Regions from separate parts of the Pseudomonas sp. S1(2024) genome, predicted to be linked through region 2. Evidence: riboswitches for the same ligand, from Rfam matches in the RefSeq annotation. Region 2 holds a riboswitch; the other holds the start of a gene.
The links. Region 2 has a riboswitch for thiamine pyrophosphate ahead of ACLCGK_RS23050 (TenA family protein). Riboswitches for the same ligand answer to the same signal wherever they lie in the genome.
Positions count from the first base shown of each region.

Region 1: it holds a riboswitch for thiamine pyrophosphate, as region 2 does, so the genes downstream of both, thiC (phosphomethylpyrimidine synthase ThiC) here and ACLCGK_RS23050 (TenA family protein) in region 2, are expected to answer to the same signal.

Region 1 covers NZ_JBKGFP010000053.1:21,924-40,133, reverse strand. Annotated here, with positions in the region: gene ACLCGK_RS14530 (YqiA/YcfP family alpha/beta fold hydrolase) at 1-601, opposite strand, end outside; gene cpdA (3',5'-cyclic-AMP phosphodiesterase) at 877-1,677, opposite strand; gene ACLCGK_RS14520 (DUF1249 domain-containing protein) at 1,763-2,215, opposite strand; gene ACLCGK_RS14515 (NUDIX domain-containing protein) at 2,206-2,823, opposite strand; gene ACLCGK_RS14510 (RsiV family protein) at 3,009-3,755, shown strand; gene cytX (putative hydroxymethylpyrimidine transporter CytX) at 3,724-5,007, opposite strand; gene thiC (phosphomethylpyrimidine synthase ThiC) at 5,181-7,061, opposite strand; TPP riboswitch at 7,215-7,321, opposite strand; gene ACLCGK_RS14495 (TolC family outer membrane protein) at 7,482-8,918, shown strand; gene ACLCGK_RS14490 (S8 family serine peptidase) at 9,034-13,785, opposite strand; gene ACLCGK_RS14485 (hypothetical protein) at 14,457-15,221, opposite strand; gene ACLCGK_RS14480 (hypothetical protein) at 15,321-15,488, opposite strand; gene ACLCGK_RS14475 (hypothetical protein) at 15,485-16,288, opposite strand; gene ACLCGK_RS14470 (hypothetical protein) at 16,553-16,831, opposite strand; gene ACLCGK_RS14465 (HlyD family type I secretion periplasmic adaptor subunit) at 16,834-18,210, opposite strand, start outside.
Region 2 covers NZ_JBKGFP010000083.1:425-12,956, forward strand. Annotated here, with positions in the region: gene ACLCGK_RS23020 (diguanylate cyclase) at 1-1,305, opposite strand, end outside; gene ACLCGK_RS23025 (DUF4142 domain-containing protein) at 1,458-1,958, shown strand; gene ACLCGK_RS23030 (hypothetical protein) at 1,967-2,218, shown strand; gene ACLCGK_RS23035 (DNA-binding protein) at 2,466-3,458, opposite strand; partial or broken gene codA (cytosine deaminase) at 3,699-4,928, opposite strand; gene tenA (thiaminase II) at 5,026-5,688, opposite strand; gene ACLCGK_RS23050 (TenA family protein) at 5,685-6,332, opposite strand; TPP riboswitch at 6,413-6,527, opposite strand; gene ACLCGK_RS23055 (Ig-like domain-containing protein) at 6,753-10,145, shown strand; gene ACLCGK_RS23060 (SCO family protein) at 10,302-11,285, shown strand; gene ACLCGK_RS23065 (putative bifunctional diguanylate cyclase/phosphodiesterase) at 11,367-12,532, shown strand, end outside.

The sequences.
Region 1 (18,210 bases), on a different contig from region 2:
CAGAAAAATCGAGCGCTGCGTACTGCCCACGGGCAATGCCGGCGAAGGCCAGCAGTGCCGGCAGGCGCTCGGCGAAGCCCTGGAAGCTGTGGTCGCCACCGGCCTGGATGCGCAGGGCACAAGCACGGTAATAGCGCTCGGCATGGCGATAGTCCAGGGTTTCATCGGCGGTCTGCAGCCACACTTGATAGCGGCTGGCATCCACCGGGGCTGGTACCTCAAGCTCGGCCAGGGCCTGCACATGATCGTGGGTCAGCTCCCACGCTTCACCGGTGTAGTGATTGTGCTGGATGCCCAGGTAGCCGTCGAAATGCTTGTGCGGTGTTACCGCCGGGTTCACCAGCAAGGCCTTGAGGCCGTGGCGCTCGGCCAGATAGGTGGCATAGTAGCCGCCGAGCGAACTACCTACCAACAATGGTGCGCCCAGTTCGGCGATGGCCGCTTCGAGCTGCGCGATGGCCTGCCGTGGGTGGTGGTGCAAGGCGGGCACCCGCAGTTGGGCCGACAGGCCCAGTTGCTGCATCACGGCCTCGAGTTGGCGCGCCTTGGTCGAAAGTGGCGAGCTGTTGAAGCCATGGATATAGAGGATGGAACCCGACATGCTGCCCCCGGAATCTGTGGCTTCGCGCCCAGTGATATGGGCGCAGGGACGCGCAGTGTAGCGCGTTCGCCGGGTTTTGACGCAGTGTCACGGGTTTCGCAACAATTTCTTCACCGAAGGCGCAACCACAGTTCCCTGTAGGAGCGGCCTTGTGTCGCGATGGGGCGCGAAGCGGCCCCAGGGTTTCAGCTGCGCCACAAATATTGCCGGGGCCGCTCTGCGGCCCATCGCGACACAAGGCCGCTCCTACAATTGACCGCGTCTGCAGGCGCAGCTCAATAGCCAGGGCTATCGAAGTCGAGCTTCACCTGGAAATCCACTGCCCGCTCCACCCCGGTCTCCAACCGCCCGTCGGTGTGGAGGCGCAGCCAGCGGTATCCAGGCTGCTCCTCGCTCACCTTGAAATCCTCGCTGCGCGCCGCGAACTGGATGCAGGTCGACGGAGTGGCCAGCAGGCGACGACCGTCGCGCACTTCATCCCACTCCTGGTGCACATGCCCCCACAGCAGCGCCCGCACCTGTGGATAACCCTCGACGATATCGAACAGCGCCTGGGCATTGCGCAAGCCGATCGGCGCAATCCAGGCACAGCCGATATCCACCGGCTGATGGTGGAAGCACACCAGGCAATGCCGTTCACCCGCCTCTCGCAAGGCCGTTTCCAGCACTGCCAGCTGGTCATCCTCCAGCAGCCCATGCGTCGCCCCGGGTACGGCCGTGTTGAGCATGACGATGCGCCACGCACCGATATCGGTCACCGCCTGTACCAACTCCGGTGCCACTTGCGCCATGACTCGGGCCTCGTCATGGTTGCCAGGCAACCAGCGGGTGGGCGCGGCAAACGGTGCGGTCAGCTCACGGAACGCTTCATAGGACGCCACGCTGGCGTCCTGGGACAGGTCGCCAGTGCACAGCAGCAGGTCGACAAGCGGTTGCTCCCGCCGCACCTGGGCCACTACATGGCGCAGGCTGTCACGGGTATTGAGGCCCAGCATGCTGCCGGCCGGGTCGGCGAACAGGTGGGCATCGGTCAGTTGCACCACATGCACGGGGCGCGATTGGTTTGGCTGCGGCAACGGCCGTCTCCTCGAACGGATTCAGCGCGAATTATGGCTGCACAACGGGTGCTAGCAAACACCCACGAACGACCTGCGTCACACTTCAGCGAACGCTCGCCAGCTCGTGACCACAAGCCAGGCAGTGGCTCAGCCATTCACCGAGGAACAGGTTGAGCTGGGCCTTTTCGTCCGGCTGGTGCATGGCCTCGTTCGGATACGGGTAGATGCTGCGCAGGCGCCGGGTGTGTTCGGCACTGACCACTTCGGCCATGCGCGCATCGTGGTACACCTGCACTTCCAGATGCGGTACCGGCAACCACGGCAGGCTGTGCTCCTGGCGCACGTGCAGGGTGGTGGTGTACGGGCAGGCCAGCACCACGTCGAGCACCAGCACGCCGAGCATCTGGTCGCCCTGGGTCATGCCGATGCGGCGCGAGCTCTGGGTGGTGCGCATGTCGGGCAACAGGCGCATCAGCCGGGCGTAGTTGGCCTCGCAGGCTGCCTGCAGCCCGACCAGGTCGACCCGATAACGCTCGCGCAGCAGGTTCACTTCCACATACCTCGTACTTCATCACGGTTCAGCGCCAGCCATTGCAGGCCGATGATGGTCGCCGCGTTGCAGATGCGCCCGTCGCGCACCGCCTGCATGGCATCCTCGAACGACCACACGCGCACGCGAATGTCCTCGCCCTCTTCTTCCAGGCCATGCAGGCCGCCCGCCCCTTCACTACTGCAACGGCCGAGGAACAGGTGAACGTACTCGTCACTGCCGCCGGGCGACGGGAAGTAACGGGTCATCGGCCACAGGGCGCTAAAGGCCAGGCCGGCTTCTTCTTCGGCTTCGCGGTGGGCGACTTCCTCGGGTTGCTCGTCCTTGTCGATCAGCCCGGCCACCATCTCGATCAGCCAGGGGTTGTCGACCTTGTCCAGTGCACCGACGCGGAACTGCTCGATCAGCACCACTTCATCGCGCAACGGGTCGTACGGCAGCACGCACACCGCATCATGGCGCACGAACAGTTCACGGCTGATCTCGCGGCCCATGCCCCCGGCAAACAACTCGTGGCGCAGACGTAGCTTGTCGAGCTTGTAAAAGCCCTGGAAGCAGTTGGCCCGCTCAATGATTTCGAAGCCCTTGGGCACTGAGTTCAACGCGTCTGACATGGAAATCCTCATTACCTCGAATACCGCATCGCGCCATCCTACTCTGCGCGCCTGCCGGTTTCACCCCTTTCCGGCAACCGTTCGCGCACTCGGGACAGCGCGCCTTCTCTCTGTTAGCTTAGTGGCGAACTGAAGGCCGCGCAGACGGTCAAAGGCCGACTTTTCCCTGTTCTGCAAGGATCCTCATGACACTTGTCAAACTGACTTCCGTGGCTGTGCTGGCCCTGGCCCTGGGTGCCTGCCAAAGCCTGTTCACGCCCAACTACCGGGCGCCGCTCGAGGTCAAGCGCGATGCCTGGGAGCATGTCAAACCCGGCTGTAGCGAAAGCGACTGCCCGCTGGTGAACATCGACATGATCCACTTCCCGGCCTTGCCCAAGCTCGATGGCATCGTCGAGAAACGCCTGCTGCAACTGACCGAAGACAACCAGCGCGGCAACGCACCGACCACCCTGCAAGCCTACGAGCAGCAGTACCTGGCCAGTGCCGACAAGCGCAACAGCAGCTACCTGCAGGCCAAGGTACGCGAGCAGCATGACGGACTGGTGATCATCGAATTGTCCAGCTACCTGGACAGCGGCGGCGCCCACGGCATGCCCGGGCGTGGCTTCATCAACTATTCGCGCAAGCTGGACAAGGTGCTGACCCTGCAGGACATGCTGGTGCCCGGCCAGGAAGACACCTTCTGGAAAACCGTCGAGGAATCGCACCACGCCTGGCTGATCAGCGTAGGCATGGACAAGGATGCCGAGTTCATCAAGACCTGGCCGTTCAAGCAGTCGCCGCACGTCGCCCTGACGTACGGCGCGGTGGTGGTCAAGTACGAGGTCTATTCCATCGCGCCCTACTCCATGGGCCACGTGGAGTTGAAGATCCCGTACCCACGCCTGAATGGCGTGCTCAAGCCCGAGCTGTTTCCCGGCCGCGGCTGAAGCTCAGCAGCCCGTGCAGTAGCCCTGCCAGCAGCAATGCCGGCAGGGTCGCACCCAGGTTCGGCGCTTGCGCGGCGATCAGATGGTACGCGGCAACGCCCACCGCCCAGGCCAGCAGTGCCTGCCAGTGCAAGCCATGCACCTGTGCCGGCAAGCGGCGGCGACGGATCACGTAATGGTCCATCAATACCACACCGAACAGCGGTGCAAACACCGAGCCGATCAGCAGCAGGAAGTTCTCGTACTGTGCCAGTGGCGCCAGCAAGGCGATCAGCGTGCACAGCACGCCAATGGCCAGCGCCAGGTGCTCGACCTTCAGGCGCACCAGCACGCCGGTGGAAACGGCCGCCGAGTGAATGTCGGCAAAAGCCTTTTCCGACTCGTCCAGCAGAATCAGCAGCAGTGGAATGCCCATGCCGGCGCCCGCCAGGGCCAGCAGCAGGGCGTTGGCTTCGCCACTGCCGGCGAAGGCCAAGGTATAGCCCACGCCCAGGCTCATCAGCCAGGTGTTGCCGATGAAGTAGCCCACCACCGTACCGCCGAATACATGTTTGCCGTTACGGGCAAAACGCGAGTAGTCGGCGATCAGCGGCAACCAGGACAGCGGCATGGCGATGGCGATGTCGAAACCCACAGCCAGCGACATCGATCCGTCGCCGGCGCGGTTCCACAGTGCCGCAAGATCGGCCTTGGCGAACAGGTTCCAGGTCAGCCAAAGGCAAGCGCCCAGCAGCAGCCAGATACCCCAAGTGCGTAGCACCTTGCGCACGAACGCCAGCGGCCCACCGACTGCGAGCAAGGTGGCCAGGGCGCCGAAGCACAGGGTCCAGAGCACAGGGCTGTTCCAGGCGCTGGCTTCGCCGAACGCCCGCGCGCCCAGCAGGCTGGCGGCATCGCGCATGACGATGATCTCGAACGCGCCCCAGCCCACCAGTTGCAGCAGGTTGAGCAGCGCCGGCAAGCGAGCGCCATGGCCACCCAGGCTCAGTTTCAGCGTGCCCATGGCCGACAGGCCGGTATCGCTGCCGATGACACCGGCAGCCCCCAGCAGCAGCACACCCACACCGGTGCCCAGGGCGATAGCCAGCACCGCGTCGGCAAGGCCCAGGCCAGGGGCCAGCATGGCGCCGACCTGCAGCACCATCAGGCCGATACCGAGGGAGAACCATAGCGAGAACAGGTCGCGGGCGCCGAAGATGCGCTGGGCGGTGGGGACCGGGTGGTCGGGGGAGAATTGGCTGGGGGTGGTCATGCTTTGACACTCGGCAAGGTATTGGATTGGACGCGGTCGCTGTAGGAGCGGCCTTGTGTCGCGAAAGGGCCGCAAAGCGGCCCCAGGTTTTCAGCTTCGCGACTGAAATTGCCGGGGCCGCTTTGCGGCCCATCGCGACACAAGGCCGCCCCTACAGGGGTCAGCGCTGCGACTTAGACTTTGTGATACAGCTGGCTGCCTTCCTGGCGGAACCGCTCGGCCTGCTCACGCATGCCTTGCTCGACCGTCACATCCACGGTTTCGATCTTGGCGGCGTATTCACGCACTTCCTGGGTGATCTTCATCGAGCAGAACTTCGGCCCGCACATCGAGCAGAAGTGCGCGACCTTGGCCGATTCCTTAGGCAGGGTCTCGTCGTGGTAGGCACGGGCAGTGTCCGGGTCCAGGCCGAGGTTGAACTGGTCTTCCCAACGGAACTCGAAGCGTGCCTTGGACAAGGCGTTGTCACGGATCTGCGCACCCGGGTGGCCCTTGGCGAGGTCGGCGGCATGAGCGGCGATCTTGTAGGTGATGATGCCGGTCTTCACGTCATCCTTGTTTGGTAGGCCCAGGTGTTCCTTGGGCGTGACGTAGCAGAGCATCGCGCAACCGAACCAGCCGATCATAGCCGCACCAATGCCCGAGGTGATGTGATCGTAGCCAGGAGCGATATCGGTGGTCAGCGGGCCGAGGGTGTAGAACGGCGCCTCGTCGCAGCATTCCAACTGCTTGTCCATGTTCTCCTTGATCAGTTGCATCGGCACGTGGCCGGGTCCTTCGATCATGCACTGCACGTCGTGCTTCCAGGCGATCTTGGTCAGCTCGCCGAGGGTCTCCAGTTCACCGAACTGCGCGGCATCGTTGGCGTCGGCAATCGAGCCGGGACGCAGGCCGTCGCCCAGCGAGAAGCTGACGTCGTAGGCCTTCATGATTTCGCAGATTTCTTCGAAGTGGGTGTACAGGAAGTTTTCCTTGTGGTGTGCCAGGCACCACTTGGCCATGATCGAGCCACCACGGCTGACGATACCGGTGACACGCTTGGCAGTCAGCGGCACATAACGCAGCAGTACGCCGGCATGGATGGTGAAGTAGTCCACGCCCTGCTCGGCCTGCTCGATCAGGGTGTCGCGGAACAGCTCCCAGGTCAGGTCCTCGGCCACGCCGTTGACTTTTTCCAGGGCCTGGTAGATCGGTACGGTACCAATCGGCACCGGCGAGTTGCGGATGATCCACTCACGGGTTTCGTGAATGTGCTTGCCGGTGGACAGGTCCATGACCGTGTCCGAACCCCAGCGGATGCCCCAGGTCAGCTTGGCCACTTCTTCCTCGATCGAGGAACCCAGCGCGCTATTGCCGATGTTGCCGTTGATCTTCACCAGGAAGTTGCGGCCGATGATCATCGGTTCCACTTCCGGGTGGTTGATGTTGGCAGGGATGATCGCGCGGCCACGGGCAATTTCCTGGCGGACGAACTCAGGGGTGATTTCTTTCGGGATGTTGGCCCCGAAGCTGTGGCCGGCGTGCTGCTCGTCGAGCAGACCAGCGGCACGTGCCTCTTGCAGCTTCATGTTTTCGCGGATGGCCACGTACTCCATCTCGGCAGTGATGATGCCTTGGCGGGCATAGTGCATCTGCGAGACGTTGGCACCAGCCTTGGCACGGCGCGGGTTGCGCACGTGGGCGAAACGCAGCTTGGCCAGTTCGGCATCGTTCAGGCGCTGCTGGCCGAAGTCGGAGCTCAGGCCGGCCAGGCGCTCGGTGTCACCGCGTGCCTCGATCCACGCCGAACGCACATCGGCCAGGCCCTTGCGCACGTCGATGACAACGTTGGGGTCGGTGTACGGGCCGGAAGTATCGTAGACCAGCACCGGGGCATTGGACTCGCCACCGAAATCGGTCGGGGTGTCGTCCAGGCTGATTTCACGCATGGGCACGCGGATGTCCGGGCGCGAACCTTCGACATACACCTTGCGCGAACGCGGGAATGGTTGCACGGACTGCTGATCGACTTGTGCCGATTCGCTGAGGTTGATCGCTTTTTCTTGTTTGGTCATCACAGGCTCTCCAGACGGCTTCCTAGCAGTGGAATGTCGGGGTGAACCTGAAAGGCGCGGACGCACCCTTGATGGGTGCAGTGCCGGATTTGGGGTGCCTGAAGCTGCATGCAGCTGTGACATTCCCGGACCTGGCACAAGAGGCTCCCCGGGAAGGCGAGCAATCTTGTTCCCTACGCAGGCGCTAACCTGATCAGGTTCAACGGGATCCGCAACTTTGCGATCTCAGCCTTTGCTTCAAGGCACCCCGACAAGAACATGCGCAGTCTAGACTGGAGTGGTCGGCAAAGCCAAGCAGGTAAATGCGCGGATGATGAAAGGCACCCCGAGCGATTGTTGCCGGGTGCGCATGGCACTACACTGGCCCGTCGCTCGATACTCAACAGTTCAGTAATTAAATTTCGTACAAGGATTGCCTCTATGCTGCGCAAACTCTCACTGGCAATAGCCGTGTCTTGTGCGTCCAACGGAGTGGTCTGGGCAGCGGACGTGCCCACTACAGTGAAAACCGACCTGGTCAGCGTCTATCAGGAGGCGGTCGACAACAACGCTGACCTGGCTGCGGCCCGCGCCGATTACGGCGCCCGCCGCGAAGTGGTACCGCAGGCTCGCGCCGGGTTGCTGCCTAACCTGTCGGCCGGTGCCGAAATGCTGAACACCCGCACCAAGCTGGACGAACCATCGGCCACCAGCAACCGCAGCGGCAACACCTGGAGCGCAACCCTGGCGCAACCTATATTCCGCGCTGATCGCTGGTTCCAGTTGCAGGCAGCCGAAGCGGTCAACGAACAGGCGGCGCTGGAGCTGTCGGCGACCGAGCAGAACCTGATCCTGCAAACCGCGCAGAATTACTTCGCCGTGCTCCGTGCCCAGGACAACCTGGCCGCGACCAAGGCCGAGGAAGCGGCCTTCAAGCGCCAGCTGGACCAGTCCAACGAACGATTCGACGTCGGCCTCTCCGACAAGACCGACGTGCTGCAATCCCAGGCCAGCTACGATACAGCGCGGGCCAACCGAATCATTGCCGAGCGCCAGGTACAGGATGCCTTCGAGGCCCTGGTGACCCTGACCAACCGGGAATACACATCGATTCAAGGCGTGGTCCATACCTTGCCAGTGCAGGTGCCTACGCCCAACGACGCCAAGGCCTGGGTCGAAACCGCCGGGCGCCAGAACCTCAACCTGCTGGCCACCAACCACGCGGTCGTCGCTGCCGAGGAAACCCTGCGCCAGCGCAAGGCCGGCCACGCGCCGACCCTGGACGCAGTTGCCAAGTACCAGAAGGGTGACAACGACAACTTCGGTTTCACCAATCCCGCGCCGGCCCCCGTTACGCGCTATAGCGGCGACGTCGAGCAGACCAGCATCGGCCTGCAGTTGAACATCCCGATCTACAGCGGCGGCCTGACCAGTTCGCAGGTGCGCGAGGCCTACCAGCGCCTGAGCCAGACCGAGCAGCAGCGTGAAAGCCTGCGCCGCCAGGTGGTGGAAAACACCCGCAACCTGCACCGCGCAGTGAATACCGACGTGGAACAGGTGCAGGCGCGCAAGCAGTCGATCATCTCCAACCAGAGCGCGCTGGAAGCCACCGAGATCGGCTACCAGGTGGGTACCCGCAATATCGTCGACGTGCTTGACGCCCAGCGTCAGCTCTACACCTCGGTGCGCGACTATAACAACAGCCGCTATGACTACATCCTCGACAACCTGAGCCTCAAGCAGGCAGCCGGCACCTTGAGCCCGCAGGACCTGCAGGACCTCAAGCGGTACCTGAAGCCAGACTACAACCCGGACAAGGACTTCCTGCCGCCGGACCTGGCGGCTGCAGCGGCGAAGAACTTCGAGCGCAGGCCTTGAGATAGGTGTTGGACCAGTCGCGGGCAAGCCCGCTCCCACCGCGGGGTAACCTGGGGGAGTTGGCGTGCCGGCGATAGGGCCATCAAATATCACTCCAGCCGCTACAGGACAGCGACTAGGCTGCTACGGCAATCGTCGAGTCGATGCGTTGAACCGACATATCCCCGATCAGCGCAGAGCCAGCCGGCTCAGGGGCGAACGCAGCCATTGCATCAACAAGATTTCCCAGGCTCGGCAGCGAGTGCTCGACAGCAAACAGAGATGCCCCCGCTGAAAGGGCCAAGGCCTCAGGCATGGCAACCATTTCAGAGGTGACTATTGCCGGCTGCGCAAAGATGAAGTCCTCCGCTGTCACTTGCGCAACTTCGAGCGCATCCAGGTACAGTATATTCACGATACCTTCCTGCCCCGGCACTGCCTGGGTATCAACGGCCACACCATGAATCTGCGCAAAGTCATTGAGCATGAAGCGCTCGACTTTGCTGACCTGCAGATCCTCGAAGCGACTGATGCCTACCTGGCTGAGGTCAATCTTGTCGATACCGTGCCGGAACCCCCGCAAGGTGTTCCTGTAATCGCTCACGCCTTCTTGTTTTGTCACCAGGAACACGCTGGGCGCAACCGTTGGCGGGGCATAGATCGTGCCTGCCAGAGAAGCCACCAACTGCCCCGATTCGTCGCTTGTAAGCGACACGCCATCTGCACCACCGGTAAGCAGAACATTCGCGTTGACAGGCGGGGGCGCCTGCACTTCAGGGCTGCCCTCGAAGTAACCTGGCGCAGCAGTGAATGCGTCAAGGAAGCGGAAGTTCGCTGGCTGCAGTTCGGCGATCGGTTTGCCCGCAAGCGTCAGCTTCTGCCCATCGCCAAGGTCTAGCACAGCCGCATTGCCGTCCTGTCGCATCTGCAGGTCAGCAAACCCTAAACCACCAAAACCGACCAGATCGATCACTTCACGCGAAGTTTCGAATTGCTCGAGTACATCGTTTCCGGCTGCACGCCTGTGGATAACATAGCGGTCAGTACCCTCCCCGCCCTTGAGCAGGTTGTATCCACGGCCACCATCCAGTAATGCCCCGGTGGGCCCAGCGATCAAGGTATCGTCGCCGTCGCCACTGATGAGGTTCTGCACCGAACCAGAGGCTATGGTCAGCGCCACTCCGGCGATATTGGCACTGCCGCTGGCCAAATCCACCGAAATACTGCGACTTACCGCAGCCGCATTCAACGTATTACGCCCGCCAGCGGTGCCGCTGATTGCGTCGTCAAGCAGCGCTCGCCCGGCGTTTTCTGCCACCAGGTTCGCATAGTCATCGGTGAAGTAATAAGTATCATCGATGGTGCCGGGGCTGCCAACTAGGCGCAACGTCCAGCGATCGAGTGTCAACGGCAAACCAGCATCGGCATTGCGCACCTCGAGCTTCCACTCCCCCGCTGAGCGCTCTGCGCGATGATGGGTCGACATGAACCCATATTTGAACGCTCCTGAGCGCGAATCGCCCAGATCGTCATCACCGGAGCCCGGTGCCTTGCCCGTGCGATCGAGCAGCACGCTTCGCGTGCCGCCAGGCGACACCAGCGTGAGCGTCATGTCACCAAGACGGCCCACCATCGAATGGATATCGACCTCCACATGCTCCACCAGCACATCAGCCGGCAGGGTCAAGGACAAAGTCGCGACCTGCCCCGCCGCAACCTGGTGGGCAAGCGGCTCACTGGCAGCGGTCAGCACCCGTTCATTGGCCTTGGTCGCCTGGCTACCCCATGACTCGGCAAGACGCACAGCCGCACGGGCGTCGACCATACCAAAACCGTAGTCGTGACTGGTGTGCATGCCACCGCCATTCCAGTTGCGCCCTGCGTTGTAGGCCCATTGGGTGGATGCGTCATCCACCTTGCGCGCAGACAGTGCGAGGATCTGCTGGACATCCCGATAACCGAGCCCCGGATTGGCCTGCAGCATCAACGCCACCACGCCTGATACAATCGGCGCAGCGAAACTGGTGCCCTGGGTCGTGCTATAGGCGCTGCCCACCGATGCACCGCGCTCCGCTTCAAGGCTGACGCCAGTGGACAACACATGGCTGCCTGGTGCAGCGACCAGCAAGCTGGAACCTGGGTTGGAAAAGGGTGCAGTGGCAGCTTGCAGCACCGAGAGGTCTGCCTTTGCATTGATGGCCGCTACTTCTATGGCGTGACGGTTGTTGTTGGTCAGCGAGCCCTGCGCACTACCACCTTTGTCGCGCTGGTTGCCGCCAGAGGCGACGACGATGGTGCCAAGCCCGCCACGACCATTGGTGGCCGCAAGCGTAGTACTGAAAGCGAGCGCCAGAGCGGTATCGACCTTGCCTTCCGGTACATTCCCCAATGCGAAGTCCTTTTTGAACCCCCAACTGTTGTTGGCAATGTCGTAGTTGACCATTTGCCCCAGGTTGGTCAGGTCGTCGCCTTTGTTGGCCAGGTAGTGCCCGCCGATCGTCGCATCGTATGCAATGCCGATTCCCCCTTGATCATTGCGCGCTCCAACCATGACACCCGCCACTTGGGTGGCATGATTGGACGCCAGGGCAGCCAGCGTGCCATTGGTACGTTGGGTTTGCAGCCAGATGGGGTCGATATTCGGCTTGAGATCGGGGTGCTCGATATCGAAGATTTCCGGCGCGACGGCAAATTCACCGCCAGGCTCGAACTGCCCGATCCTCACGCCCTTGCCCGTGAAGTCACGCCATACTGGCGCGACATCGATCTCGTCCAGATACCACTGCCGCCCAGAGAGCGGGTCACCAGGCGATTGCTCATGGCGCAACGTTACCGTCGCGCGCAAGGGCGCCGATGCACCGCTGCCCACCTCGGTAACACTTATGGAGGCGTTGCCGGCCGCATCGACCAGGTCGTAGCGGAAACTGACATCACCGTCATGGCCAGGCAACGGCGTGACCTCTACATCACCCTGCTCGTTCAGCCGCACTGTAGCGCCCTTCCCAGCACTGACCGACGCGATGCGCAACGGCCCACTGCTGTTGAATGGCTGGTCGTTGGCCAGCAGCGCCGTCGCAGGGACTATCAGCGCGATGTCAGTGGTGGTGAAGGTAGCCAGTTGCTCAGGCAACAGCCTGTCGCCGATTGGCATGGCGCCCGCGCCGAGAAGATCGATAGCGGCAATATCGGCGAAGCTGAGCTTCTGGATGTTGCTCACGGTCAGGCGGCCGTCTCGCCCCGCCACGGTGTCGGTGATCTGGTGACCCGATTCGGTACGCGTGATCAGGTACTCGTCGTGTGCACCATGCAAGCTGACCAAGTTGGTTCCCGCGCCTCCATCGATCGTGGCATCGCCCCGACCGGCTTCGATCACGTCATCGGCCGCCCCACCCGTAATCCGATCCGCGCCACCACCAGCGTAAATAATGCTGCCGCCCGCCGAGGCCTGGATGCGATCACCATTTGGGCCTGCGTAGATAACGGACTTGCCGGTACCACCAATGATGTCGTTGCGGCCGCTGCCACCGACGAGCACATCGTTGCCACCGCCACCGATCAGCAAGCTATCGCCCGAGCCGCCCTTGATGAAAACTCCGCGTTGACCGCCGCTGGCGATGATGTCCCTACCCCGCCCTCCTTGCGCGATGGTCAACCCGGCCTTGGCCATGTTCAGCCCAACGCCCTGCTCCCCCACGATCAGCGCCGTGTCACGCCCGCCATTGCCGTGCATGTTCGCCCAATCGTCACTGGCGCTGATCACGAATACATCATCGCCCGCCCCGCCGTGATAGGTATTGCTACCAGCGCCGCCGACCAGCCAGCTGCCACCCGGGGCTGCGGTCAAGACATCATCGCCTGCGGCGCCGTACAGCGTGTCCACGCCGAGCGCAGCGGCGTCCAGAGTGCTGCCTTGAGGACTCTGGCTGATATAAGCCCGCCGGGAAGTGGGCCCACTTGATGAAGTCAGTACCGTACCATCCCCCTGGGCCTCGATCCGATTGCCGACGGTATCGGCGAGGAACCTCACCGCCAGTACTTCCCGGTCCTCGCCATTGACGGTGAATGCACTGCGGGAGATGACCTGGTTACCCTGACGTGCTTCCCCCACCGGCTCGACCTGACCGAGCTTGATTTGGCTGATGCCATGCTCCTGCAATGCCTTCAATTCTCCGGCATCGGCACGCCCGTCGTGGTTGCCATCGACCCACACCTTCAATTGTGCCCAGACAGCATCTTCAACGTTGATACTGCCATCGGCGTTGGCGTCCACGCTTGCCAGGGCGGCGAAGCCATCTTTGAACGGTGTTTCGCCGGAACTGCCATCACTACCGGCTTTGCCTCCGTAGTATTCGGAAAACAGTTGGCTGATGTTGCTCACCTGCCCGGTGCCGTTGTCATGTACCAGCATCCCGGTCACACGATCTGCCCAGCCTGTACGACGTAACGTACCGCTGTTATCGACATCGAACAGCACGCCGTCCTCGATACCGGCCAAGCCCACACCTTGCCCGCTCAGATCGAGTAACAGAGGGTCGACGAAGGTGTTCACCGTGGTCATCGCCGCCAGCCCGTTGAGCACCACTGCGTTACGCAGGCTGAAGTCCGGCTGTTCGCTACCCTCCCGATAGAACTGGGCGAGGTGCTGGTTCGGCCGCACGTTGGGGTCGAGCTGGATCTCGCCGGGGCGGATACCCCCGGTGGTCAAGCTGCCCAACTGGGCGGAGGTGAAGTCGGTGTTGTCGAGGGTGCTGTCGGTGAAAGCGATGCTGTGGGTCAGGCGGCGGTTGACGTAGCCGCTGGAGACGTCGTTGCGGATGTCATCTTGGCCTTGGAGGTCGCGACGGGATTCAGTTGCGGGGGTAATTTCGATATCCAAGGATGAATCCATAGGTTCTACTTTTTCAGTACTTATGAGTTCGGATATCGCACTGGCCAAGCCATTTCCCGTAACCTCGCTTATCGAATAAAGAAACGATGCGATGGCCCCCGGCGAGTCAATACGGGATTTCCAATACTTGGCCAGGGGACGTAAATCATCCGGAGCCATTGCAGTAGTGTTAGCCATGATACTATCAGTTCGAATTGACAACCATAGCTCACTAACAGGGCTTCCCGCCGCGTCAAGTACCTCTTTCCAATATGACTCACGCCGCTCCGGATAGGTTAATTCAAATACAGCATTCAGAGTCCAGGCATCTTTCGATCTGCCTAGACCCTCAAAAACCTTACTGTGAAATGTCCAAACTTCCATATGATCTGGATCACCACCAGCCCTCCCTTCGCTCACCCTGCGCTCTTGAAGTTCCAGATAAGCCTTTCCCATCTCCAACCTTACTTGCTCTACATCTGCTTCACTCATGGGACGCCCGGCATCTGCTTCAGTTCTCCTCATGAAATTTATAGCAGCCAACCCTGCTATGGAGTTACCCTTAGCAACGCCGTTGGCAAGTATCGCATATCGATCCCCCTTCATAGCCATGTAATCATACATATCGCCAACACCTTTGGAATCCAAGATATTACGCGCCTTTTCTAAATCTTCCTTGGTCAACCCAGACATTATTCACCTCGCTTTATACTAGCAATTAAAAACTCTTCCACTGAGCGTCTAACCTTCAACCATTGCCCCAACTTGTCAGGGCGCATTATCACCTTGACCAGTACGTCCCCGAACACCACGAAAGTCATTTCGCATGAATAGTAATTCGGTATTTTTGGCCGCCAGTCGCAATACCCCACAGAAGTCATATCATCGAGCTCGCCTTCCCAGTAGATAAGCTTCTTGTGATTTTCAAAGACAGCGTCACGCGCCTCTACGCGATAGAGGCTGTATGACTCATCGTATTCAGCAACCGTTATTGTTTCTGCAGGGCTCTTCCGCAGAAGAAATTCGAGCTTAAGTCGTAAATCTCCCTCTCTTGCAGTTATCGGGGCCACAGCGACCAATAACCCTTCATGCTCCAAGCCCTGCCTAAACACCAAGCTATCGTCCGCCGGAGCAAGTCCCGGCCAGGTCATTGATAAAAAAACAGATACAAGACTTGCGTCACAGCCTTTTTTGTTATTGACAAAATCAGGATCAAAAGAGCTTTTTCCTTCGTACTCTGGCCAGAACGGAAAATACAACCTTGAAAATTCGTATACCTTCCCTGATATTTTCCCACATACTATAGGATCAACGGCTATCCTCTCCCTTTTCTTCCACGGCTCACTTTTCCAGGCCACACTTATCATCACGACCACGGGAATCAATAAGAGTACAGCAGCACAAACTCTTAGAAAATTCCAAGCCCACAGGCAAAACCGAAAGAACAGTTTCCTCATAATCACTCAGCGCTCCTTCAAGCTTTCTTGCATATGCCACCGCATGGGGCCCAGGAAGTAACTTATAATTCTGCGCCTATCTACAACGACCTCCGCCCGCTATGTCATACCCGCAGCAAGTGGCAACTCTTCATCTCCTACGCCCCCCTGAGCGAGCTCTGCATATTTATCTCCATTTGCAGCCAACAGGTCGTAAATCGCTGACAGCCCCTTACCCTCTAGAGCGACACTCGCCTCTTCAATATCTGCAACCTCGAGCCTGATCATTTACCTTCTCCTTGTTTTACACTTCGCTTTAGAAATTCCTCAACTCTATTTACCATACTCCTCCACTCCCCTAGCTTACCCCGCAGAAACTTAACACTCACAAGAGCATCCCCACCAGAAAGCACAAACTTCAAATCGCAGTAAGAATTATCTTCATCATACGCCCTTACACAATAAACTATGTATTGCATGCGCCCATCCTTTTCCAGCCAGAAAAAGTCCTGCTTATCTCCAGGAAAAACTCTACTGACACCCTCTACATATGTCATTCCAATGTTTGGTTCGTAACCTGCCTGTTCAAACGCCGTTATCGGGGTTGCCCGAAGATAACTTTTGAGTCTCTTTTCTAACCCGGTCGCCCCATGAACCCAGGGCTCGACGGCAACGGTCACGCCACCAAAACTGAAAGATGTTGCCTCACCGTAAGGGACAGGCTGCATCTCCGGCCAACTCATTGCCATATAGAGCGAGACCAAATTTGCACCACAGCCTTTTTTGTTGTTTACGAAACCCGGCTCCCAGGAACTTTCACCTTCATATTCCGGCCAATAGATTACATATCTCCTAGGAAGCTCATAAACAACACCTGAGATCTTTCCACATACCATTGGACTAGAGGCAGTGAATTTCTTGGGTGCCCAAGTCGAGGTAGTAGCAACGGCAACCAACAGCCAGACGATACTTAGAAATAACAATAGCTTGCTGAGGCGCCACAACACACGACCAAAAAAATTGCCAATCGCACTCAGCCTCCCGAGCAGCACCTTCAAAAAAAACAAAAAATATTTGAACGTAACCATTACCCCCCTAGAGCCAGCCTACCTATATCAGGCACTAGGCCAACTGAGCTTCAGACAAATCATAAGCGACTTCGAAATTTCTTTCGCACAGCACGGATATCCTGCCCCTAGCTCCGAAAGTATCTGAACCCATGAGTCCAACACCATGAAAACCTGCTATAGCAGCCAAAATTACTGCGCAGGGTACATCGCCGACAGGCCTTCATTTTTCAGCAAGACCCTCGCAAGTTCTATATCAGAATGGCTTAGCCTCGTCACACCTCCCTATTTTTCATTAGACTTCAAGAAATTCTTGGATTGCAAAGCTATTTCATTCCATTTATCTAGCTTATCCCACCCACATTCGATCTTCACAATACTTTGCCTGTCATCATATGGTGCAATTGGCCTTGGTTTTCCACTGAGCATGACATATCCGAAAGCCAGCCCCGCACAACCAGCAGGAACACATAAAGCGACTGCCGCACTAACTCTAAGTGCATTCCATACAATCTCGTATAGCATTATCCAGCCGCCTTTTTTTTGCGCTCGCTCCGAACTCATTTTTATCGCTCCACTAGACTTTCATTCATATGCCGCTGCAGCGGGCTCAGGAAATAACTTATAACTTTCCGCCTATCTACAATTACTTCCGCACGCACAGACATTCCCGCTGTCAACGGCATATCCTTTTCCCCTATGCGCAACGTTTCCTTACCCAATTGGACCCGAGCGCTATAGACCAAGCCCCGCCGCTCGTCCTCAATGGCGTCATGTGAAATGCTCTGAACTACACCAGGCACAACCCCGTACTTGGTAAACGTGAACGTCTCGACTTTCACTTCCACCGGCTGCCCCGGATACACAAAGCCGATATCCTTGTTCTCGACTTTCACTTCCACTTCCACCGGCTGGCCCGTTGGCACAATGACCATCAATGTCTGCGCGGGTGTAACCACACCACCTTGGGTATGGATGGCCAATTGCTGGACGGTACCGTCAACGGGTGATGTCAGAACCTTGAGGCGATGGCGCTGCTCGGCCTTGTTCAATTCCTGTTCAAGGGTTGCAATGCGCCGCTGCGCATCACCGTGAAGATCGAGCATGGCTCTGCGCAGCTGGGCAATGGCACCGCTTCGACGGTGCTGAGCGGCAAGCCGTGCAGCGTTCAGTTCGTCGATGCGTGAGCGCTGGAGTGCCAGTTCGCGCTCTTGCTCCAGGCGGGCCTGTTCCTTTTCCAGGTAGGTGTGCTTGGCCACGGCCGATTCACTGAACAAAAGCTTGTAATCCGCCGTCAGTTGGCGGGTGATAACCAGCAGTTGCCGGAGCGCGTCAGCCCGGCCCTGGGCAGAACGGATTTCGGCAGCGCGTTGACCGATTTCGGCATCAGCCTGCTCCAACGTGGCCTGAAGCTCGAGGTACTGCCCTTCCAGCCAGCGTTGCGCGTTTGCCTGCTGCGCGGCCGTGGCCTGCGGTATCAGTGGTGCCAGGGAAGCAGGCGCGTCATCGCCGTCCAGCGCACTCAGCAGTGTGCTGGCTCGTGCCTGGTCGATCCGCGCCGCCAGCAGTTCGCTGCCCAAGCGCTTTACATCGGCCTCGGTCAACTGCCCTTCCAGCTCGACCAACGCATCGCCTTTGCGCACTGCCTGGCCATCGACGACATGGATCGCCTGCACCACCGCGACCTCGCTGGCCTGGATCAGCTTGCTCCTGCCGCTGGGTACGATCTTGCCCTCGGCACTGGCAACGACGTCGATCTCACCGATGCAAGCCCAGACAAGCGCCAGCCCGATGAACGTCAGCAGGCTCCACTGCAGGTAGCGCGGCAAGGGATGTACTGGTGTTTCCTGCAGGGACAGTGCCGCAGGCAAAAAGGCCAGCTCATCCGGCTCACGGATGGGGCCATCCATGCGTCGGCGCTGTCTCCAGGCCCCTCGCCACGC
Region 2 (12,532 bases):
CAGCAGTGTGAACTCCTCGCCCCCATAGCGCACAGCCAGGTCGGCCGGCCGCTTCAGTGCCTGCTGCAGCACCTCGGCAAAGCGCCGCAGGCACTGGTCGCCCGCTGGGTGCCCGTAACGGTCGTTGTAGGCCTTGAAGTAATCCAGGTCGAGCATCACCAGCGCCAGCGAGTAGCCCTGGCGTCGTGCCCGACGCAGCTCCGGCTCGAACACTGCGTCCAGCCGCCTGCGGTTACCCAGGCCGGTCAGGCTGTCGGTCAGTGCCAGGGCCTTGAGGGTCTGGTGTGCCTGGTGCAGCGCCCGCTCGATGACAATACGCTCGCGTAACTGGCGCAACACCACACCACCAAACGCTGCCAGCCCCACCAGCAACAGCAGCAACACTGCCACCGACTTGATCGCATCGTGCCGCCAGGGCGCGACGATCGATTCCCGCGACAAGCCGGCCTCCACCACCAACGGGTAGCTGGCCAACGCGCGATAGCCATACAGCCGTGGCGTACCGTCCACCACGGCGACCGCCTCGGCCACCCCTTCGCTTGCATGCGGCAGGTACTTGCGGAAGATCTCGCTGCTGCTAAGGCTGCGGCCAATCACCTGTTCGACGAACGGCCGCCGTACCAGAATAGTGCCGTCGCGCTTGGCCAGTACCAGCGCGCCGCGTTCGTCGATCTTGAAGTCGCCGTAGTAGCGTACGAACCAGTCCACCTTGATGGTGCCCAGCAACACCCCGGCGAAGCTGCCATCGACGTATTGCAGGCGCCGCGAAATGGGGATGATCAGGTCGCCAGTAGAACGGCTGCGCACCACCGAGCCGATGTGAACCCTGCGGTCGGTGTGCTCGCGGTGGTAGATGAAGTAGTCGCGGTCGGCATTGTTGGCATTGGGCGGGACTACCGCCTGGTCGGTAACGATCCAGCTGCCATCCGGGCCATACACGAACAACCCGTGCAACTGCGGCATGATGCTTTTCTGCTGGACCAGCAAGGTATGCAGACGCGGCCGGTCGATGTGCTCGAAGCCGTCGCCTTCCAGGCGCTCGGCCAGCGCCGCGGTAATTGCGTCGACCTGGCGGATGGCATCTTCGGCATGCTGCGCCGTGGCCCGGGCCAGGTTGGAGACCATGTTCTCTGCATTGGTGAAGGCGTGCCGGTAGTCGCGCCAGATGCGCCAACCTTCCACCACGACGAAGGCGAGCATCACCACCAGCATGAACGCGAGTACCAGGCGGAACAGCGCCACGGCCCGGCCCTCGCCGGTTATCGCGAAGAGCCCGTCCTCATCCTGTTTCCTGGCTGCGCACATTGAAATCCCAAGCCTTACCGCGTTCGCCGCGTTTCACTATAGTTCAGCACCATCTGGGCGCAGCCGGCCAGGAAAAAGATTAAACCTTTGCTCCCCATTCACCCTCAACCGTACGCGACACTGAGGTCGCGCCACGGTTTAAGGAGTGAAGCATGAGCAGTCTCTTCATCAAGCGTGTCGGTTTTTCCATGGTATTAGGCTTGGCATCGGTGCAGGCAATGGCGGCGAGTTCCGATGACTTCGTCGAAGCGGCTACCGAGGCCGGTATTGCCGAAGTGGTCACCGGCAAGCTGGCCCTGGAAAAAACTCAGAATGCCGAAATCAAGACCTTTGCCCAGCAGATGGTCAGCGACCACACCAAGGCCAATCAGAAACTCGGCGACATCGCTCGCAAGCTCGACATCTCCGTACCCGATGAGGCGGCAATAACCGACAAGGTCAAGAAAATGATCCTGGAATGGCGAGAGGAGTCGTTTGACAAGTCTTACGTCAACAACCAGGTCGACGCTCACGAAAAGGCGGTGGAGTTGTTCAAGAAGGAAGCCGCATCTTCCGACAAGGCTGAATTGAAGGCCTTTGCCAGCGAAACCCTGCCCAAGCTCGAACAGCATCTGGAGCATGCCAAGGCGCTTCAGGCCAAACACGGCAAGTGAGGCCCGCCATGAGTAACGATGCATTGAAAGCCGAAGTGCTGACTCGCCTGTTGCATGCTCACCCTCAGGGGCTGGGCAAGGAAGTGCTGGACAACTACCGGGGCGAGAAAGCCGTGGCCGGCATGCTCAAGACGCTGCAGGAGGCCGGTTTGATCCAGGATGGTAGCGTGGCGGTGAGCAGCGACCACCAGATCAGCGTGAACTACCCCATCAAGCTATCGGCGGCAGGTGTGGAGGCAGCCAGACAAGCCGAAGACTGAGCGCTCCCTCCCGCCCAACCTTGTCGCACAGGGAACAAGGTTCGAGCGCATGCACATTCCTTGTGGGAGATTGCCCAGCCCTTCGGGTTGCGCAGTCACATAGGGAACAAGGTTCGAAAGCGTGTCACATTCCCTGTGGGAGCGGGCGTGCCCGCGAAGGGCCCAACGCGCTGTAGGCACCGGCTCCGCCGGTGTTCGCGGCGGTTCGACGCCTCGACACGCCCGCTCCCACAGGGCCTCTTCGCAGCTACTGCGCCGCGTTGGCGGCAGACAACTGCGACTGACACTGGTGCAGCGCTTCGTCTCGTGCCTTGAGTTGCTCTTCAAGCTGCCGCAACTGGCGAGCCTGTTCCGTGCACAAGTCGCGCCTGGCCTCCAGGCTCTGTGCCTGCACATCCAGCTGCCGACGCATTTCCTCGCTGGCACCCTGCGCCTGGGCCAGGATCGTGCGCAAGCCCTGGATCTGCGCATCACGCTGCTCCAGCAATTCGTCCTGCGCCCTGCAGGCGCTGGCGGCCTGGCGATGCTCACCCAGCAAGCGCTCGTTGTCGCGGTGCAGGCGGGTCAGCTCGTCTTGCTTGACGATCATGCCTTGCTGCAGTTGACGCACCTCCACCTGCAACTGTTGCAGCTGCGCTTCGTGGCGGCGCTGCTCCTGTTCACGCTGTTCGCGGCTGGCGTTGCGATAGTGTTCCAGCGCATCGCGGGCATGACGGTGCTTGTCTTCCAGTGATTTTACCTGCTCGTCCTTGTCGGCCAGGCGCACCTGCAGCTCGCCCAGCGACTGGTTGAGGCTGGCACTGCGCAGCTGTTCGGCCTGCAGGGTGCTTTGGGTGGAAAGCAGTTTTTCCGATTCGGCGGCCAGTGCGGCCACATCGATCTGATGCTGTTGGTGCGCTGCAGCCAGTGCCTGCTGGGCAATGGCCAGTTGTGCCTCCAGCTGTTCGCGCTGTCGAGTGAAGGCGCTTTCGGCCTGCTCGATCTTCAGGTCGGCCTCGTCCTGCAGCTGGGTTGCCAGTTGCCCGACCATTCGGCTCAGCACGTCACTCAGCGCAATGCCGCCCTCGGAAGCCACGGGTTGCTGGCCGTTCAACTCTTTCAGGTAGCGGTGAATCGTGGTCTTGGAGCCGGTGTTGCCCAGCTCGATACGTATCGCATCGATGCTGGGGTTCTCGCCCCGGGCAATCAGCGCCTGACGTGCCTGCTGCACTACAACCTTGTTTATACCGCCCCGGGCCATGCTTGCTCCTACGATTTTGTACCGTGTTATGTACCATGTAATTACATACCGATTATGGAGACAAGCCATTGCCCGTGCAAACATTTCCTATGGTGGAATAATCACGGCTTATCGCATGTGAATGGTTCTTGGGAGCTGTGCGCGGGGACAAACCAGTACGCCAGACAGCAAAGCGCCCCGCTCGGCTTCAAGCCGGCGGGGCGCTGCAGAATGCTTAAGCAGGGAGCGTTCGCCGTGGTGTTTCACCATGGCAGGTGTTCTACGCATGAGCACCTTGCCGTTGCGTACCGACACCAGCGCATGCCCCTGGCTGCGCACCATTTCGTAATCGTCCGGCGCAGACAGCAGCAACAGGTTGGCCGGTCGCCCCACTTCGATGCCGTAACGCTCGCCCAGGTTCAGGGTGCGGGCGCTGTTGTCGGTGATCAGGTCCAGGCAACGCTGCAGGTCTTCGTAGCCAAGCATGTGGCAGATGTGCAGGCCGGCCTCCAGAATACGCAGGATGTTGCCATTGCCCAGCGGGTACCAAGGGTCGACGATGGAATCCTGGCCAAAGCACACGTTCATCCCGGCCCGGTCGAGTTCGGCCACGCGGGTGACGCCGCGGCGTTTCGGATAGTTGTCGAAACGCCCTTGCAGGTGAATGCTCTCGGTCGGGCAAGATACGAAATTGATACCCGACTGCTTGAGCAGGCGGAACAGCTTGTAGCAGTAGGCATTGTCGTACGAGCCCATGGCCACGGTATGGCTGGCTGTCACCCGGGCGCCCATGTCGCGCACCCGCGCCTCTTCGGCCAGCACTTCGAGAAAGCGCGACTGCGGGTCGTCGGTCTCGTCGCAATGCACATCCACCAGGCAGCCGGTACGTTCGGCCAGGTCCATCAGGAACTTGACCGACGACACGCCCTGGTCGCGGGTGTTCTCGAAGTGTGGAATGCCGCCGACCACGTCGGCACCGATGGCCACTGCTTCGGTCATCAGCGCCCGGCCGTTGGCGTACGACTCGATACCCTCCTGGGGGAAGGCGACGATCTGCAGGTCGAGCAGGTGGCGCACTTCGTCACGCACTTCGACCATGGCCTTTAGCGCAGTCAGGGTGGGGTCGGTGACATCGACATGGGTACGCACATGGTGGATGCCATGATCCACCAGCATGCCGATGGTCTTCTTCGCGCGGTTCTTGATGTCGTCGTGGGTGGTGATTGCCTTGCGCTCGGCCCAGCGCTCGATGCCTTCGAACAGGGTCCCGCTCATGTTCCACTGCGGTTCGCCGGCGGTCAGCGTGGCGTCCAGGTGGATGTGCGGTTCGATAAAGGGCGCCACCACCAGGTTCTGCCCGGCATCCAGGTCATCGGCAGCGCGCGCCGCCACCCCTTCGGCCTGGGACACGATGGCGACGATGCGTTCGCCGCTGAGTTCGATGCGGAACAGGCCAGGCTTGCCGCGCAGGCGTGCGTTGATGATGTTCATGATGCTTCTCCCTGGGCTTTGCGGGTGGCCCTACCAGCATAGTGGCCCAAGCCTTGTGGTATTTGCTACTGGCCCTATCGCCGGCGCAGGCAGCAAATCAGGCTCCGTCCAACCCCATCTGCCAGAAGTCCGCCTCCAGGCTGGACGCCTGGCCGAAAATTCCCGCCAGCTCGGCAAACCGTTGCTCGGTCATGCTCCGCGCTGCCAGCTCGTCCAGATGCTTGCGCGCCGCTGTGGCGACACCCTGGTAGCCCTCGCCGGCATACTCTGCGATCCACTCGCGGTACGGGTGATTGCTCAGATCGCCAATCCGCTCGGACAACGCCCGGCCAATCTCGGCATAACCGATCACGCAAGGCGCCAGCGCCACATGCAACTCCAGCAGGTCACCCGCGGCACCGCAGTCCAGCACATAGCGGGTATAGGCAACCGTGGCCTGGTGTTCGGGCGCGGCCTCGATATCAGCCTGGGTCAGGCCCCAGCGCGCGCACAGGCGCAAGTGCAGCTCGGTTTCATCCAGAATCGCCGCCAGCCCGGCCTGCGCGGCGCGGATGTCGGCCGGTCGACGGCTCTTGTAGGCAGCCAGTGCCCAGGCGCGGGCGAACTGGATGAGGAACAGGTAATCCTGTACCAGGTAGGTGCGGAAGGCGGCTTCGCTCAACGTACCCTCGCCCATCTGGCGCACGAATTCGTGGTCGACGTAGCTGTTCCACTGCGGCGTGGCGGCAGCCTTGAGGCGGTCGAAGATATCCATGCTCATTTGTCCTCCGGGTAGACAGCATCGAAGAAGGCCAGCTCCAGCGCCACGGTGCGCTGGTAGAAGTCACCCGCCAGCACGGCGTCCTGCGGGCCGACGCGGTCGAGTTCGGCTTGCAGGAAGGCAACGAAGTCCTGGAATGCCGGGTTGTCGTGCAGGGTGATCCATTCAGCGTGGACGAAGTTGTCCGGCATCGGCTTTGGCGCCTTCAACGCCCAGTCCAGGTACAGGCCTTCGGCGACGTTGAGCACCGCCAGCGCGGCCGCATAGGATCGGGTGGCCGCCGCTTCGCGCATGATCGCCTTGAAGCCTGCGGTCGGGACGGTGTCGGCTGGTTCGCTGCGTTGTGCGGGGCTTACCCCCAAGGCCTCGAAGGCACGCAGGAAGTAGGTGTTCTCGTCACTGGAGATCATCCCGGCAAAGCGCCCGAAGCGCAGGCGCGCCTCGAAGGTGTCGGCGGTGGCGATGGCCGCGCCCAGCAGGGTCAGGAAGCTGTCGAGGAAGCGGTGGTCCTGCACCAGGTAGTCGACCATGATCGGGTCCGGCAGGCTGCCGTCGCACAATTGGGTGACGAAGCGGTGGCCAACGGCCGCCGACCAGGTCGGCTCGCTGCGGCGGCGCAGGGACTGGCTGAAGCGTTCGGTCATGTTGCTGTCCTTGATGGGGGGTGACAGCGAGACCGCGATGGTTGGCATGGACGGGCCTCGCAGTGAGGCCGGCAAAAAGGCAGGTTTCAAGTCCCAATCCCTTCGCCGGCATGATCCGGATCAGGTTCGAAGGGTCACCGCGCTGCAGCATCCAGCGGTTTCTCAGCCCGGTGCCGGGCTCCCCTTGGTGGCGCTCAGGTATACCCCAGGGCGCCGCGGCTGTCACCACCCAATCTGTGGGCAATGGGTGACCCACTAGTGGGGGCCCTCACCCATTTTTGACGCCGTGGCATTTAGCGCGCATCAGGCGCCACAAGGATTTGTTTAGAAACATATTCCTCGTATTTGGGTTGGCACACCCGTTGCTCCAGCCCCAGAAACGGGCAAAAAGCCATGATGTCGCAAACGAGGCGCAAGGCAATGAAAACACCTGCCGTGATCCACCCTGCCAGGCATGCATTCCAGCTGTCCACCGTCGCTACGCTGATGCTCGGCCTTGGGCTGGTCACGGCAACAGCGGCGCCCATGGACGACAACAGCATGCCCCCGCCGACCGACCCCTCGGCCTACACTGACCAGCCGACTGACCCGACCCAGCCCTTGCTGGACCTCTATAGCATGCCAGAGGCGAATCAAGGCTCACTCGAACTGACCGATGGCGTGTACGGTGACCGCAACACGGTAAGCGCAAACAACGTGCTACCGCCGGCCCTGCAAACCGGGAAAAAGTACCCCACCAACGGCAAGCCAAGCCCGCTGTTCGGCGCGTTGCCGTTTACCCAGCAATTACTGCTGTTCGAGGAATTCGGCACGGAAAGGCTCGACCCCACGTTGCCGCCGCCCACTCTCACCTTCCCGGTGCCGACCCTGGGCGCGGCACCGGCGCAGGACCCCAACGTGGTGGCCCGCAGCGGCCCGAGCGGTACAGCCCTGGAAGCCTTCCTCAAACAGCCGGGCCTGTACCCCTTCCCGACCCAGTATTCCAACGTGCTCGACCGCAACCCATGGAAGGCGCAGATCGAGATGTTCCTCAACCGCCAACCGGTCGGTTCGCCTGCGGAAGGCCGGCCACCAGGAAAAGGCTGGTCGCACCAGCGCTGGAACGAGTTCTACCCGCAGGCGGGGTTCAAGACCGCCCAGGCCGGTGCGCGCATCAACCTCGGCCTGCGTGACCGCAAGCAACTGCACAACTATGCAGTTGGCGAGTTCGCCCCGGGCGGCCTGTACTACCAGACTTCCGATATCCCGAACACACTGGGCACCACCAAGGGCATCGACACCCGCTTCCACCCGAAGATGCCGCTGCAAAACCACAAGTCGCTATGGACCTTCGACGGCACCTTCCCGCCCAAGCTGCTGATGGTGCGCTATGGCCAACCGATCCTGATGCGCCATTACAACGCGCTGCCGATCGACCCCTCGGCCAACGCCGGGTTTGGCCTGCACACCCTTTCGACCCATGAGCACAACGGCCACTCCCCGGCCGAGAGCGATGGCTATGCAAACGCCTACTTCTTCCCGGGGCAGTACTACGATTACCGCTGGCCGCTGCAACTGGCTGGGTATGACACCATCAACACCCGTGCCGAAGACCCACGCGCTGCGTTCCCTTGCTCGGCAGGCGAAACCTTGTTCGTCAACGATGCCAACCCCGGCCTGAAAACCTGCCAGAACGGCAGCATCAAGATTCGTGGTGACTGGCGCGAAACCATGAGCACCCACTGGTTCCACGACCACATGATGGATTTCACGGCGCAGAACGTCTACAAGGGCAACGCCGTGATGATGAACTACTACAGCGCTCTGGACCGCGGCAACGAGGCCCTGCAGGATGGCGTCAACCTGCGTTTCCCCAGTGGCTCGGGCATGCCGTGGGGTAACCGCGATTACGACGTCAACCTGGTGATCGCCGACAAGGCCTGGGATGCCAACGGCCAGCTGTGGTTCAACCCGTTCAACACCGATGGTTTCCTCGGCGACCAGATCCTGGTCAACTGGCAGTACCGGCCAACGCTCAAGGTACGCGCGCGCAGCTACCGCTTCCGTATCCTCAACGGCTCGGTGTCGCGCTACTTCAAGTTCGCAGTGGTCCGGGAAATTGCCGGTAACAGCGGCGAGTTCAAAGGCCCCACCGGCTCCAACCTGTCGTATGCGCGGGTACCGTTCCACATGATCGCCAACGACGGCAACATCATGGAACACACCGTGCCGTTCGACGGCACCATGGACCTCAACGGTGACGGCAACCTGCAGGACAACAACGGCATCCTGCCGCTGCAAGGCATCGCCGAGCGCTACGACATCATCATCAACTTCGCCAAACACGGCATCAAGGTCGGCGACAAGCTGTACCTGGTCAACCTGGAGGAACATCAGAGCGGCAAGGGCCCGGAGGGTGCCATTGCCCTGGCCGATGTGCTGTCGGAAAAATACAAGGCGGTGATCAAGCAGACCAGCAATGGGCCTGAGTGGGACAACGGCGACCCGGCGATCGGCAAGTTCATGCAGTTCGTGGTTCAGCCCTACAGCGGCCAGGACCTGAGCATGGACCCGGTTGCCTATGAACCGGCCAAACCGGGCAAGGCCGAAGGCCTGAAAATGCTGCCGCTGCCGATAGACCGTAATTCGGCCACCGACCAGGCCAAGCTCAAGGATGCCCGCCATCGCGAGTTCATCTTCGGCCGCTCGGACGGTACCGACACCCAACCCTGGACCATCAAGACCGATGGCGGCTTTGGCTACTCCATGGACCCACGTCGCATCAACGCGGCGCCACAGTTGGCCCAGCAGTCTACCGACGGCGGTTTCAGCGGCGACGGCACATTGGAAGTGTGGAAGATCATCAACGGCGGCAATGGCTGGAGCCACCCGGTGCATGTGCACTTCGAGGAAGGCGTGATCCTCAGTCGCGACGGCAAGGCCCCGCCGGAATGGGAAAAATGGGCGCGCAAGGACGTGTATCGCATCGGGCCGGATATCGATTCGTCGGAAGAAGTGGAGGTAGCCCTGCGCTTCCGCGAGTTTGCCGGTACCTACATGGAACATTGCCACAACACCCAGCATGAAGACTCGTCGATGCTGCTGCGCTGGGACCTGGAACACCCAGGCCAGTTCCAGGTGATGCCGACCCCACTACCGGGTTGGGATGGCGTGGAGTACGTGGCTTCGGTTGGGCTGCCGACCTTCCGCACCGAAGACCATGATAACGATGACCCGACCAACAAACCGCCGGTTGCGGCCAACGACAGCGCAGCTACCACGGCCGGCAAGCAGATTACCTTGAACGTGCTGGCCAACGACACCGACCCGGAAAACAACCTGCCGTTGACCGTAGTCGGCCTCAGCCAGCCGGACTCCGGCCAGGGCACTACCAGTACCGACGGCAGCACGGTCACCTACGTCCCACCGGCCACGGTAACCACAGCGTTCACCGCCAGCTTCAACTACACGGCTCGTGACGCCAAGGGCGCCGAATCGGTGGCCCCGGCCACGGTCAGCATTGCGGTGAGCCCGGCAGCGGCGGTCGACCAGATCCAGGTCACCAGTGCCACGGTGCAGGTGCGCAGCGGCAACCGCTTTACCTGGGATATTTCGGGCACCACCACGGTGGCCACCGGCAACAGCATCACCGTGACTGCGGCAACCACCAGTGGCCCGCTGCTGCTGGGTACGGCCACGCTGAGTACCACTACCAGCGGCGCCCGTTGGCGCTTGTCGACCACAACCACCGGCAGCGGCCCGGCCACACCGGCGACCGTGACCGTGAAATCGGCGCTGGGGCAGAGCGTGACGGCGCCAGTCAGCATCAGGTAACCGAAAAGCGGGGGCCGCTGTGCGGCCCATCGCTGGCAAGCCAGCTCCCACCTCGACCACGTCGGCTCCAAGCCTTGTGCAGTACCTGTGGGAGCTGGCTTGCCGGCGATAGGGCTGCAGGGCAGCCCCAATACCGTTATCGACGAGGACCGCATCATGTCCGGCTCATGGCGTTTCCTGCTGGTGCTCTCGCTGTTCGCAGCCAGTATCCCGTTCTGGCCGTTGCAACCACAGCAACCCGTGGCCGAGGAAGCTGAAACTCCCTGGGGCGCCGATTACTTCCCCAACATCCCGCTGCTCACCCAGGACGGTGAGAAGGTGCATTTCTTCGACGACCTGATCAAGGACAAGGTGGTCGCCATCAACTTCATCTTCACCGGCTGCTCCGACTCCTGCCCGGTGGAAACCGCGCGCCTGCGCCAGGTGCAGAAAATCCTTGGTGACCGGGTCGGCACGGACATCTTCCTTTACTCCATCAGCATCGACCCCTACAACGACACCCCCGCCACCCTCAAGCGCTACGCCGAAAAGTTTGGTATCGGCCCCGGTTGGACGCTGCTCACCGGCGAGCCGGCCGATATCGAACAATTGCGCCGCAGCCTGGGCCTGTACATCGATGGCCTGGAAAACGGCCGCTCCAAGGACCACAACCTGAGCCTGATCATCGGCAACCAGGCCACCGGTCGCTGGATGAAGGCCTCGCCCTTCGAAAACCCGTACATTCTCGCCGACCGCCTGGGCAACAGCCTGCACAACTGGAAACAGGCCAGTGCCATGGCCAATGACTACGCCCAGGCTCCCGAGGTGCGCGCACCCAGCAGTGGCGAGCAACTCTTCCGTACCCGCTGCTCGTCCTGCCACACCCTGGGCAATGCCGAGCCCGGACAACCCGGCATCGGCCCCGACCTGCTCGGCGTGACCCGCCAGCGTGATGCCAACTGGCTGACCCGCTGGCTGAAGGAGCCCGACCAGATGCTGGCCCAGAAAGACCCCCTGGCCATGCTGCTGTACGAACAATACAACCGCGTGGCCATGCCCAACATGCGCCTGGGCGATACCGAAGTCAGCGCGCTGATGAGTTACATGGAGGAAGAAACTGCGCGCCTGCAGACGCCGCTGGCCGATAAGGGAAATCCTTAAAGGCAATTGGCCACCAGTCATTAGGCTGTCATCTTACTGTCGTATTTTTCGACCATCACCCAGGGTCGGGAACTATCAGCAGTGATTCGCCGTTCGCTTTCATCCGCCAGCCTTCTGCGGCTGCTGATCCTGATGCTCTGTGCAGCCACCCTGGCCTTTGTCTGGGGGCTGCATGTTTCGCAGAAGGTTGCCGCCCGCCAGGACGCGCTGTCGGCCAAGGCCGCCGAGCACCTGAACCTGGCCAGTATCGTTGGCGAAAGCCTGCGCCAGTTGGTGGATCGCGCCCAGGCCGTAGGCCGGGTCGCCCAGGACGACATGAAGATGCTGAGCCAGGGCAGCGTCAGCCTGGCGCGCATGCTTGCCGAAGACCCGGTATTCAAGCGCATGAGCCTGTACGACCGGCAAGGCAGGCTGTTGTCGGCCAGCCATGCCGACGAGGCCGCCGAGCTGCCCGAAGACTGGCTGCGCCAGCTGCAGCGGCACGTTGCCCGCTACGGTTTCAAACCGTTCCTGCCCAGCGTGCAGCCCCCCGGGCAAGCGACCACCGTGCCCAACTGGCACCTGCCCTTCCTCCTGCCGCTGACCAACCTGCCGGGTCGCGAAATCGACAATATCCTGGTGGTGCAGCTGGACATCGGCTACCTGGCGGTGCTGCTGCAGCACATCGACCTGGGCGGCAGCGGGCTGGTGCGCCTGCTGCAGGATGACGGCCTGGAGCGGGTGCGCATCAATAGCAGCGGCGTGGTGGCCAGTGACGCACTGCTGCCCGGGCTGCCGGACAGCGGCAGTGAAGCAGGCATGCTGACCCAGTACGCGGCCGGCGACCCCTACCAGAGCCTGTACCGGCGCCTGCCCGAGCGGGGTTTCAGCGTGGTGGTCAGCCAGCGCCAGGACGAAATCCTCGCGCCTTCGACGCTGGCCTATTCCCGGCAGTTCTGGTTGAACCTGAGCATGACCCTGATGATCCTCGCCAGCCTGCTGTGGACCTTGCGCCTGTTGCGCAAGCGCCAGGAGGCCTTCAGCGCGCTGGAACAGGCGCAGCAGGTCAACCAGCAGTTGATCGACCGCCTCGAGGACGAACATCGGCGCAGCAGCCATGCCGCGGCCACCGACCACCTCAGCGGCCTGCACAACCGCCGCCAGTTCGTCGAGGTGGCCGGCCAGGTGCTGACCCGGCAACGCGGCAAGCGCCGGCTGATGGCGATCCTGTTCATCGACATGGACCGCTTCAAGTCGATCAACGACTC